DNA from 3 places in the Streptomyces sp. NPDC032745 genome. Region 1 is predicted to be linked to each of the others. Evidence: riboswitches for the same ligand, from Rfam matches in the RefSeq annotation. Region 1 holds a riboswitch; each other region holds the start of a gene.
The links. Region 1 has a riboswitch for cobalamin ahead of ACZ5WG_RS27450 (cobalamin biosynthesis protein). Riboswitches for the same ligand answer to the same signal wherever they lie in the genome.

Region 1 (3,263 bases):
TGCTCCAGGCAGTCCGTGACGACCCCGAGAAGCTGCTCCTGCCTGCCCCCGTGGTAGCCCCGGGCGCTCATCTCGCCCACCGGCTTGCCCAGCAGCACCACCTGGCTGCTGCGGTCGCTGCCGGGCTTGAGCAGCACCGGGTTCATCAGCGCCGTCGGCTCCACGCACGCCGCCTGCGCCTGCATCGCCTGCGCCCGCCCGATTTCGGCGCCCTCGCGCGTCACGAACGAGTTCAGCGACATGTTCTGCGCCTTGAACGGCGCCACCTTCACGCCCTGCCGGGCCAGCCAGCGGCAGATGCCCGCCGTGACCACGCTCTTGCCCGCGTCCGATGTCGTACCGGCGACGAGGAGTCCCCCGCCCAGCTTTCCGCCGCTCACGGGCGTCCCCTCCCAGCAACACGTGACACCGCACAGCGCAGTGCCACACACGTCCCCAGCGCCAGCCACGTCACCTGGCGTGACAGCCGCACCGCCCGTTCGATGTCCGCGACCTGCACCGGCCGCCCCGCCCCGCCGTTCAGCACGGCCCGGTGCTCGACCCGCCCCGCGTACGCCAGGGTGCCCCCCAGCCGTACGCCGAGCGCCCCGGCGAACGAGGCCTCCACCGGGCCGGCGTTCGGGCTCGGGTGCTTGGCGGCGTCCGCACGCCAGGCCCGTACGGCTCCCCGCCGGTCGGGTCCGGCCAGTACGGCGGCCAGGGCGGTCAGCCGGGCGCCCGGCCAGCCCGCGAGGTCGTCGAGCCGGGCCGAGGCCCAGCCGTAGCGCAGGTAGCGCGGCGACTTGTGCCCCACCATCGCGTCCAGGGTGTTCACGGCGCGGAAGGCCAGCAGCCCTGGGACACCGGCGGCGGCGCCCCACACCAGGGCCCCGACCACCGCGTCGGAGGTGTTCTCGGCGACCGACTCCACGACGGCGCGGGCCATCTGCTGCTCGTCCAGGGCCTGCGGGTCGCGCCCGCACAGGTGCGGCAGCCGCTCCCGGGCCACCTCGGCGTCCCCGGCGGCGAGCGCGCCGCCGATGGCGCGGGCCTCACGGCCCAGGGAGGTTCCGCCGACGACGGCCCAGGTGGCCGCTGCGGTCAGGGCGATACGGACGGCCGCGGGCCGGGAGCGCACGGCGCGGGCGCTCAGCGCGCCGACGGCGGCCGCGCCCCCGGCGCACACGAGGGTGTGGAGGAGGCCCCGGGCGCGGTCGTCGCGCCACAGGGCGCCTTCGACGGCGGCGGCTGCTCGTCCGAAGGCGGCCACGGGGTGCCCTCGGCGCGGATCACCGAGGATCCGGTCGCCGATCAGGCCCGCCGTGGCGCCGTACGCGAAGACGCGATCGGCACGCATGGTGGCAGGTATGTCCTCACTCAGGGTCCGCGCCCTGGTTCGACGTGTCCGGCGGTGGGAGTTCCTGGCTCCCGGGGCGCACGTGCCGCGTGCTCCCCGGTGACAGTGGCGGGACCGCGCCGGATTCGCACCGGACTTCCTCTCCATGCCGCCGTATTGGCTCGGGCAGTCCACCACGCACCGCGAAGGCCCGTCAACTCGCCGTTGACCTGCGGCGGGGCGGGTCACCACCCCGGGCCGCAGGTACGGGAAAGCTCCCCCCGGGAAGCCCGGAGGGAGCTTTCGTGCGCCGTGCCCGAATCGGTCAGCTGACGATCAGGTAGATGCCGTACGCCACGGCCGCCGCGACGAGCGCGAAGCAGGCGTACGCGCCGCTGCGGGCCAGGGTGGCGGTGCCGCCCTGCTCGGTGGCGGTCTCGTGCTTGGAGAGGCCCACCAGGCCCAGGGTGAACAGGGCCACGAGCGCGACGGTGGCGGAGAGGCTGACCCCGAAGACGGAGCCGAGTGCTGCCCAGTCGATCTTCATACTGCGGATTCCTCTGTCGTTCTCGGGGTCAGACCGCGGCGGCGGGGGCCGCCGGCGTGGTCGGGGCGGCCGCCGGGATGGTGGCCTTCAGCGCGTCGTCCGTGACCGCGGCGGTCGTACCGGCGGCGGCCTCGGCGGCCACGGTCGGCGGGACGGCGACGGCGGCCATGGCCGTGGTCACGACACCCGGCTCCTCGGCCGCGGCCGGCTGTGCGTCGTTGACGTTGCTGTGGTCGACGACCTGGCGGCGGGAGATGACCCAGATGGCGACGCAGGAGGCGACCAGGAAGAGCGCGACGGCGGCGACGCCGACGTCACCGGTGCGCATGACCAGCTCGGCACCGGAGGCGACGACGGCCGCGGCCGGCAGGGTCAGGCCCCACGCGATGAACATGCGGGTGGCGGTGGACCAGCGGACCACGCCGCCCTTGCGGCCCAGACCCGCACCCATGACGGCGCCGGAGCACGCGTGGGTGGTGGAGAGGGAGAAGCCGAGGGTGGAGGAGGCCAGGATGACGCTCGCGGCCGAGGTCTGGGCGGCGAAGCCCTGCTGCGGCTGGAGGTCGGTCAGGCCGCTGCCCATGGTGCGGATGATGCGCCAGCCGCCCAGGGAGGTGCCCAGGGCGATGGCCATGCCGGCGGAGACGATGACCCAGACCGGCGGGTTGGCGCCGGAGTCCAGGGCGCCGCCGGCGATGAGCGCCAGGGTGATGATGCCCATCGTCTTCTGCGCGTCGTTGGTGCCGTGCGCGAGGGAGACGAGACCGGCCGAGGCGATCTGCCCGGCGCGGTAGCCCTTGGTGGCGGTCTTGCCGCCGACCTTGCCGCCGAGCTTGTACGTGACCTTGGCGGCCAGCATCGAGGCCACACCGGCCACGATCGGCGCGGCGACCGCGGGGAGCAGCACCTTGCTGACGAGCGTGCCGCCGTTGACGGCGCCGAGGCCGGCGGAGGCGACGGCCGCGCCGACCAGGCCGCCCATCAGTGCGTGGGAGGAGCTGGAGGGGAGTCCGACCAGCCAGGTGACGAGATTCCAGAGGATCGCGCCGACCAGGGCGGCGAAGATCACTTCTGGCTGGATGCCCTCCTCGTTGACCAGGCCCTTGGAGATCGTCTTGGCGACCTCCACGGACATGAAAGCGCCGACGAGGTTGAGCACGGCGGACATGGCCACCGCCGTCTTGGGCTTGAGGGCGCCGGTCGAGATGGTGGTGGCCATCGCGTTGGCCGTGTCGTGGAAACCGTTCGTGAAGTCGAACACGAGAGCGGTGATGATCACGATCCCGAGGAGAAGCGTTATGTGCTCCATTTACCCAGGCTTCTGTTTGACGTCAGTGGCTCGGCGACCGTAGGCAACCTGAGTGAACGGAAGATGAACTGACGCGGGCGGAGCGGTGTACT
Region 2 (3,263 bases), on a different contig from region 1:
GTGGCGATCTCGGCGGTCTTCTGCCGGGCGAAGGCCAGCCAGCGGCGGATCTGCAGGTCGATGTCACGCTCGACGCCGGCGTCCAGCGGGACGTGCAGCAGCGAGCAGGACGCCGCGACGTCGACCCGGCCGGCGAGGCCGAGCAGGGTGCCCAGGGTGGTCAGCGACTTCTGGAGGTCGTTGATCCAGATGTTGCGGCCGTCGACCACGCCGGCGACGAGGCGCTTGCCCGGCAGCCCGCCCACCGCGGCGAGGTCCGCCAGGTTCGCGGCTGCGGCTCCGGTGAAGTCGAGCGCGAGGCCTTCGACGGGGGCCTTGGCGAGGACGGGCAGGGCCTCGCCCAGCCGGTCGAAGTACGAGGCGACGAGCAGCTTCGGGCGCTGCGTCAGGGCGCCGAGCTCCCGGTAGGTGCGGGTGGCGACGTTCAGTTCGGCGGGGGTGCGGTCCTGGACCAGGGCGGGCTCGTCGAGCTGCACCCACTCGGCGCCGGCCGCGCGCAGCTCGGCCAGCACCTGGGCGTACACGGGCAGCAGCCGGTCCAGCAGGGTGAGCGGCACGAAGTCGTCCGCGACGCCGGGGGCGGGCTTGGCCAGCAGCAGGTAGGTGACCGGTCCCAGCAGGACGGGCCGGGCGCGGTGCCCGAGCGCAAGGGCCTCGCGCAGTTCCGCCACCTGCTTGGCGGGGTCGGCGGTGAAGACGGTGTCCGGCCCCAACTCCGGGACGAGGAAGTGGTAGTTGGTGTCGAACCACTTGGTCATCTCCAGCGGAGCCACGTCCTGCGTGCCGCGGGCCATCGCGAAGTACCCGTCCAGAGGGTCGGCCTCGACGGCGGCGCGGTGGCGGGCGGGGACGGCGCCGACCATGACACTGGTGTCCAGTACGTGGTCGTAGAACGAGAAGTCGCCGGTCGGGACCTCGTGGATACCGGCATCGGACAGCTGCCGCCAGGCGCTCCGGCGCAGTTCGCGGGCGGTTTCCCGGAGGGCGTCGGCGCCGACGCGGCCGTTCCAGTAGCCCTCGACGGCCTTCTTCAGTTCCCGGTTCGGCCCCTGGCGGGGATATCCGTACACGGTGGCCCGTACGGCCGTGGCAGCGGACTCGGTTGTCACGTGACTCTCCTTCGCGAGCATGCGTGTGCGCGTCTTGCGACGGATCCCGGGAACGGAACCGGGGCGAAGGGGTGACGAACCGGACGGACTGCCGTTGTCGCCGCGTACACCGAGGTACGCGCGGTCAGTATCCGCCTGCTGTGCACGCCGACCCGCCCACGAGGTCACCGGGATCACCGCACGCGAACGGTCGCGTGCGGGCAACGGGCAGGTCTTCGGACTCGCGGGCACGTCTCGTCGTACGGAACGCCGTACGAGACTCCTACTGGCCGTCGCTTCCCAGACCCGGCCGGGCCCAGTGCGTATGACGGCGGTCGTTCCCGCTCACCGCTGCGGGGCAGTCCCGGATTCCCACCGGGTTCCCTCTTGCGACGCATCCCGCCTGGCTGACGGGGCGAACCAGCTGCGGAGTCAGCCTAAGGGCAGCCGCAGGGCGGCGGACAGGTGTGATCACCATGCGGACATCCGAATGAGACGCCCCGCCGCTGCGATGCGCCGCTGCCGGCCGCCTCCGTACGCAGGCGGCCGGCAGCGGGGGCTGCGGCGGCGGGGCCGAAAGGCGACTAGGAGAGCTTGCCGTCGTAGTCCGGGAGCTTGAAGGTGCGCTCTGCGTGGCCGCCGACCAGATCGCTGTTGTTGTTGCCGATGTTGGCGATGATCGTGTAGCCGCGGGCCTCGATCTCGGCGCGCTTGGCCGTCTTGTAGGCGCTCACCTCGCCGAAGAGGTCGGGCAGGTCCCGGACGTAAAGGTCCGAGACGGGGTAGCCGACCGCCTTGAGGTTGTGCTCGGTGAGGGAGTGGATGATCCCCGGGCGGGCGGTGACGAAGATGATGGCGACACCGTGCTCGTCGGCGTACCGGGTCAGCTCTCGGACCTCGGAGATCGCCGGGGTCGGGAAGGTCCAGAACCAGTGGAAGTCCGTCTCCAGCGAGGAGTTGTCGATGTCGAGGACGATCGCGGGCTTCTCGCCGGCGGGGGACTGGGCGATGCGCTGCTCGACGTACGGGCGGGCCGTGGCCATGACGGCGGCGACGTCGCGCTTCCACTTGCCGTAATCGATTCCGCGGATGAGCGCGTTGCCGCCGGGCGCGGAGGCCGTCGCCGCGGCCGGGGCCGGGACGGGGGCCGGGGCGGCCTGGGCGGAGGCGGCGGGGGCCAGCATCAGGACGGCGGTGGCTGCGGCCGTGCCGGTGGCGGTTCCGAGCGTGCGGATGCGGGCGCGGGTGCTGCGCATGTGGGGGCGCTCCTCATGGGCTTCATTGGCTGAAATGACATGTACGGGGCCAGAATCCGCATGGTGCTCCTCCTTGTCTACTGACCGGTAGTTAATTTTTGGTGGACGTCCCGCTTCACGTCGCGGTCCAGCCTCCGTCGAGGGCGAGGGAGGTTCCGGTGAGGTAGCCGGAATGGGGCCCGCAGAGCCACAGCGCGGCCGCGGCGACCTCCTCGGGCTCGATCAGCCGCTTGAGCGCGGACCGGGTGAGCAGCACCTCGGACAGCACGTCGCCGGGGCCGATGCCGTGCGCGGCGGCCTGCTGCTCGATCTGGGCCTCGACCAGGGGTGTGCGCACGTAGCCGGGGCTGATGCAGTTGCTGGTCACGCCGTACGGGGCGCTCTCGAGCGCGGTGACCTTGTTGAGCCCCTCCAGGCCGTGCTTGGCGGCGACGTAGGCGGACTTGTAGGCGCTGGCGCGCAGCCCGTGGACGCTGGAGATGTTGACCACGCGGCCCCAGCCGGCCGCGTACATGTGCGGCAGCACGTGGCGTAGCAGCAGGAACGGCGCGGTGACCATCACCGCCTGGATCCGGGCGAAGCGCTCGGCCGGGAAGTCCGTGATGGGGGCGACGTGTTGCAGACCGGCGCTGTTGACCAGGATGTCCACGGCGGTGGGGAGCCCCTCGACCGCGGCCGGGTCGGTGAGGTCGACCACGTGCGCCTGCCCGTCGACCAGTGCGGCGACGCTCCGTGCCGACTCCTCGCCGATGTCGACCACGTGCACGGTGGCGCCCGCCTCGGCCAGGGCGATCGCGCAGGCCCGGCCGATGCCGCTGCCGCCGCCGGTCACCAGCGCGACGCGCTCCCGCAGGAAAGGAAGTTGGCTCGTCATGGCTGAACAGTAGGGAGGGAGGGCGGCCGCGCCCATGGCGGCGCA
Region 3 (3,263 bases), on a different contig from region 1:
GCCCCATGTTCATCGGGCCGAAGGACACGTCCTGTTCCACCGACGCGGCGAACAGCTGGTCATCCGGGTCCTGGACCACCAGCTGCACCGACGTACGCAGCCGGACCAGGCCCGCCCGGTCGTACGACACCGCCGTCCCGTCCAGGCGCAGCGCCCCCGAGCCGGGCCGCAGGCCCCCGCTCAGCAGCCGCATCAGCGTGGTCTTGCCGCTGCCGTTGCGGCCCAGCAGGACCAGCGCCCGGCCCTCCGCGATGGCGAAGTCCACGTCGGACAGGACCGCCGGGCCGTCCTCGTACGCGTAGCCGGCTCCGGCCAGTTCCACCAACGGGTTCAAAGGTACGTCCCCTTCAGGGTGAGAGTCAGGGTGATCAGGGCCGCCAGGAGGGCCCCCGACGCCGCCAGGAAGCGCCACGACAGGGCCGCCTCGGGTACGAGGACCCGCAGGGCGCCGTCGTAGCCGCGCCCGGCCAGGCCCACCTGGAGCCGCGCCGCGCGGTCGAAGGCCCGCACGAACGAGGTCGCGGCGAGCCCGGCCAGCGAACGCCACACCGCGGCCCGGCCCGACTGCCCCAGGCGGGCCGCCTGGGCGCGCCGGACCTGGGCCATCGAGTCCAGCAGCAGGAAGCCGATGCGGTACATGACCAGGGCCACGTCCACCACCGGCGCCGGGACCCCGGCCCGGACCAGCCGGGGCAGGACGTCCGAGACGGGCGTCGTGAAGGCGAACAGCAGCACCCCGAGGGAGGCCGCCGAGGTCCGCAGCAGCAGCTCCGCGGCATGCCGGGGTCCGTCGGGCGCGAGCGAGACGAGCCCGGCCGGCCCGCCGACGGCGACCAGCAGCGGCAGCGCGCCGGTGACGCAGAAGCCCAGCGGGATCCGGAAGGCCCGCCACAGCTGGCGCCCGGCCACACCGGCCGGGCCGAGCAGCACGGCCAGCGTCGCCGCGGCGACCAGCGGCCCGCCGGGCCAGGGCGGCAGGCATACGGCGGTGACCGTCAGCCCCAGCCCCAGCAGGGCCTTTTCGAGCGGATGGCGGCCGCGCCAGCGGCTGCTGTGCGCGGCCACGTCGATCGGCAGCACCGGCTACGACCCCGTGGCGGTGGTGTCCGACGGGGCGTCAGCGGTGTCCGACGCCGTGGCGGCCGCCGCGGCCGCGCCCTGCCGACGGCCCTTGCGGACGCCGAAGTAGTACGCGAGCACGCCCGCGCCGAGCGCCGCCTGGAGGGCGAACAGCGCCGACTCCACCTCCCCGGAGGGGGGTTCGTACAGCGGCGAGAACCACGGCTCGTAGTCCGGCTTCAGCTCGGTGATCGCCGCCTCCGCCTGCGCATCGGCGCCCGTGAACGGCTCCTCCTTGCCCTCGCCCAGCCCCAGCGCGAGCGGCAGTACGGCCAGCGCCGCCACCAGGAGCAGCAGCAGGCCGTTGATCTTCGCGTTCCGGTTCATCGCCATCAGACCGCCGTCGCCTTCCGCTCGCTGCCGCCGGTCAGCTTCGCGACGCCCAGCCGGACCAGGTCCGACTTGCTCGACTGCATCAGCAGCCGCATCACGAGCACCGTCAGCAGGCCCTCGCTCACCGCGAGCGGGATCTGGGTGACCGCGAAGATGCCCCCGAACTTCGCCAGCGCCCCAGGGAACCCGCTGCCCGGGTCCGGGAAGGCCAGCGCCAGCTGAACGGAGGTCACGCAGTAGGTGACCAGGTCGGCGAAGAAGGCGCCGAAGAAGACGGTCACCATCAGCGGGACGTCGAAGCGCTTCAGCAGCAGGTAGACCCCGTAACCCGCCCAGGGCCCGGCGATCGCCATCGAGAAGACGTTCGCGCCGAGGGTGGTCAGTCCGCCGTGCGCCAGCAGCAGCGCCTGGAACAGCAGGGTGATCGTGCCGAGCACCGCCATGATCGGCGGCCGGAACAGGATCGCGCCGAGCCCGGTACCGGTGGGGTGCGAGCAACTGCCCGTCACCGACGGGATCTTCAGCGCGGACAGGACGAAAGTGAACGCTCCGGACGCCCCGAGCAGCAGCGTGCTCTCCGGGTTGGCCTTCACCTCGCGGGTGAGGGCGCGGACACCGTGGACGACGAAGGGAGCGGACGCGGCGCCCCAGGCGACCGCGTGCAAAGGGGGCAGGAACCCCTCGGCTATATGCATGAGTGGGGAGACCTCTCCAGCACCTCGTGGATGGACAACGCGCCCCGGCCGGTCTCCTGGCTCACGGGTGCTGATGCCCTGACTCCGCCTTCCCGGGCGATGCGGATCCTCCCGCGCCGCCCAGTGGCTTCCCGAAGGAGTGGAGCCGGACTTCCCGTTCACAGTGGCGAGGGCCGCACCGGTTTCCCACCGGTTTCCCGTACACCAAGGCCCGCTGACCCTAGTCGGACGGACGGACCGGTACCAACCCGGCCCGAAGGGGCGCGGCCCGGACGGGCGGCCCGAACGGCTGCGGCCCGGTGGCGCCGCCGTGCACCGGTGGTCCGTTACGCCGGTACGTCGGCCAGCGCGGACTCCAACTGCGCCAGCAGCGGCCGGGCGTTCATCCGGCGACAGCCGGCGAGGGCCTCCTCCAGCAGGCCGCGGGCCGCCGCCGCATCCCCCGACGCCAGCAGCGCCCGGGCCAGCGGCGGCACCGCCAGGGCCCGCACCAGGCTCTGCCCCGAGCGGCGGCCCAGCTCGTCCGCCGCCCGCAGCTGGCGCAGCGCCTGCGCCGTGTCCCCGCGCTCCAGGGCGATCCGGCCCAGCCCGATCCGCGCCGCGCTCTGCCCGGCCAGGTCCCCGGAGCCGACCGTGAAGGCGAGGATCTCCCGGAAACCGGCCTCCGCCTCGGCCGGCCGGCCCAGCATCCGCTGGGCGTCCGCGACCCAGCGCAGCATGCACATCCGGGGCCAGGCCGCGCCACCGAGCTCCGCCACGGCCAGGGCCTCCTGCAGCAGCTCCAGGGCGCGCCCGGTCTCGCCGCGCGCGAGGAGCACCTGGCCGATGCCGCGCAGGGAATGAGCCTGGCCGTAGCGGTCGCCGGCCGCCTCGAAGACGGCCACCCCGCGGCGGCAGCGGCGCAGCGCCTCGTCGTTGCGGCCCTGGACCCGGTCCAGGTACGAGAGCACCCAGCCCGCGTACGCCGCCCCGTGCGCGTCCCCGAGCTCCCGGAACAGCGCCTCGCCGGCCTCCAGCATGGCCCGGGCCGGTCCCCACCCTCCCCCTGACTCCGGCGGGGCGACCCCCACCCGGCAGGCCCGCAGCCGCCCGAGACCGACCAGCATCACCGCCTCG

Region 2: another riboswitch for cobalamin. It lies ahead of metE (5-methyltetrahydropteroyltriglutamate--homocysteine S-methyltransferase); the one in region 1 lies ahead of ACZ5WG_RS27450 (cobalamin biosynthesis protein).
Region 3: another riboswitch for cobalamin. It lies ahead of ACZ5WG_RS03165 (energy-coupling factor ABC transporter permease); the one in region 1 lies ahead of ACZ5WG_RS27450 (cobalamin biosynthesis protein).

The regions. Positions count from the first base shown of each region.
Region 1 is NZ_JBVING010000011.1:236,247-239,509, forward strand. Features, by position in the region: gene ACZ5WG_RS27445 (cobyric acid synthase) at 1-365, opposite strand, end outside; gene ACZ5WG_RS27450 (cobalamin biosynthesis protein) at 377-1,336, opposite strand; cobalamin riboswitch at 1,376-1,526, opposite strand; gene ACZ5WG_RS27455 (hypothetical protein) at 1,641-1,862, opposite strand; gene ACZ5WG_RS27460 (inorganic phosphate transporter) at 1,891-3,171, opposite strand.
Region 2 is NZ_JBVING010000023.1:57,551-60,813, forward strand. Features, by position in the region: gene metE (5-methyltetrahydropteroyltriglutamate--homocysteine S-methyltransferase) at 1-1,109, opposite strand, end outside; cobalamin riboswitch at 1,299-1,528, opposite strand; gene ACZ5WG_RS38210 (HAD family acid phosphatase) at 1,673-2,344, opposite strand; gene ACZ5WG_RS38215 (3-hydroxybutyrate dehydrogenase) at 2,460-3,218, opposite strand.
Region 3 is NZ_JBVING010000001.1:714,228-717,490, forward strand. Features, by position in the region: gene ACZ5WG_RS03150 (ATP-binding cassette domain-containing protein) at 1-334, opposite strand, end outside; gene cbiQ (cobalt ECF transporter T component CbiQ) at 331-1,080, opposite strand; gene ACZ5WG_RS03160 (energy-coupling factor ABC transporter substrate-binding protein) at 1,084-1,452, opposite strand; gene ACZ5WG_RS03165 (energy-coupling factor ABC transporter permease) at 1,452-2,147, opposite strand; cobalamin riboswitch at 2,177-2,371, opposite strand; gene ACZ5WG_RS03170 (AfsR/SARP family transcriptional regulator) at 2,474-3,263, opposite strand, start outside.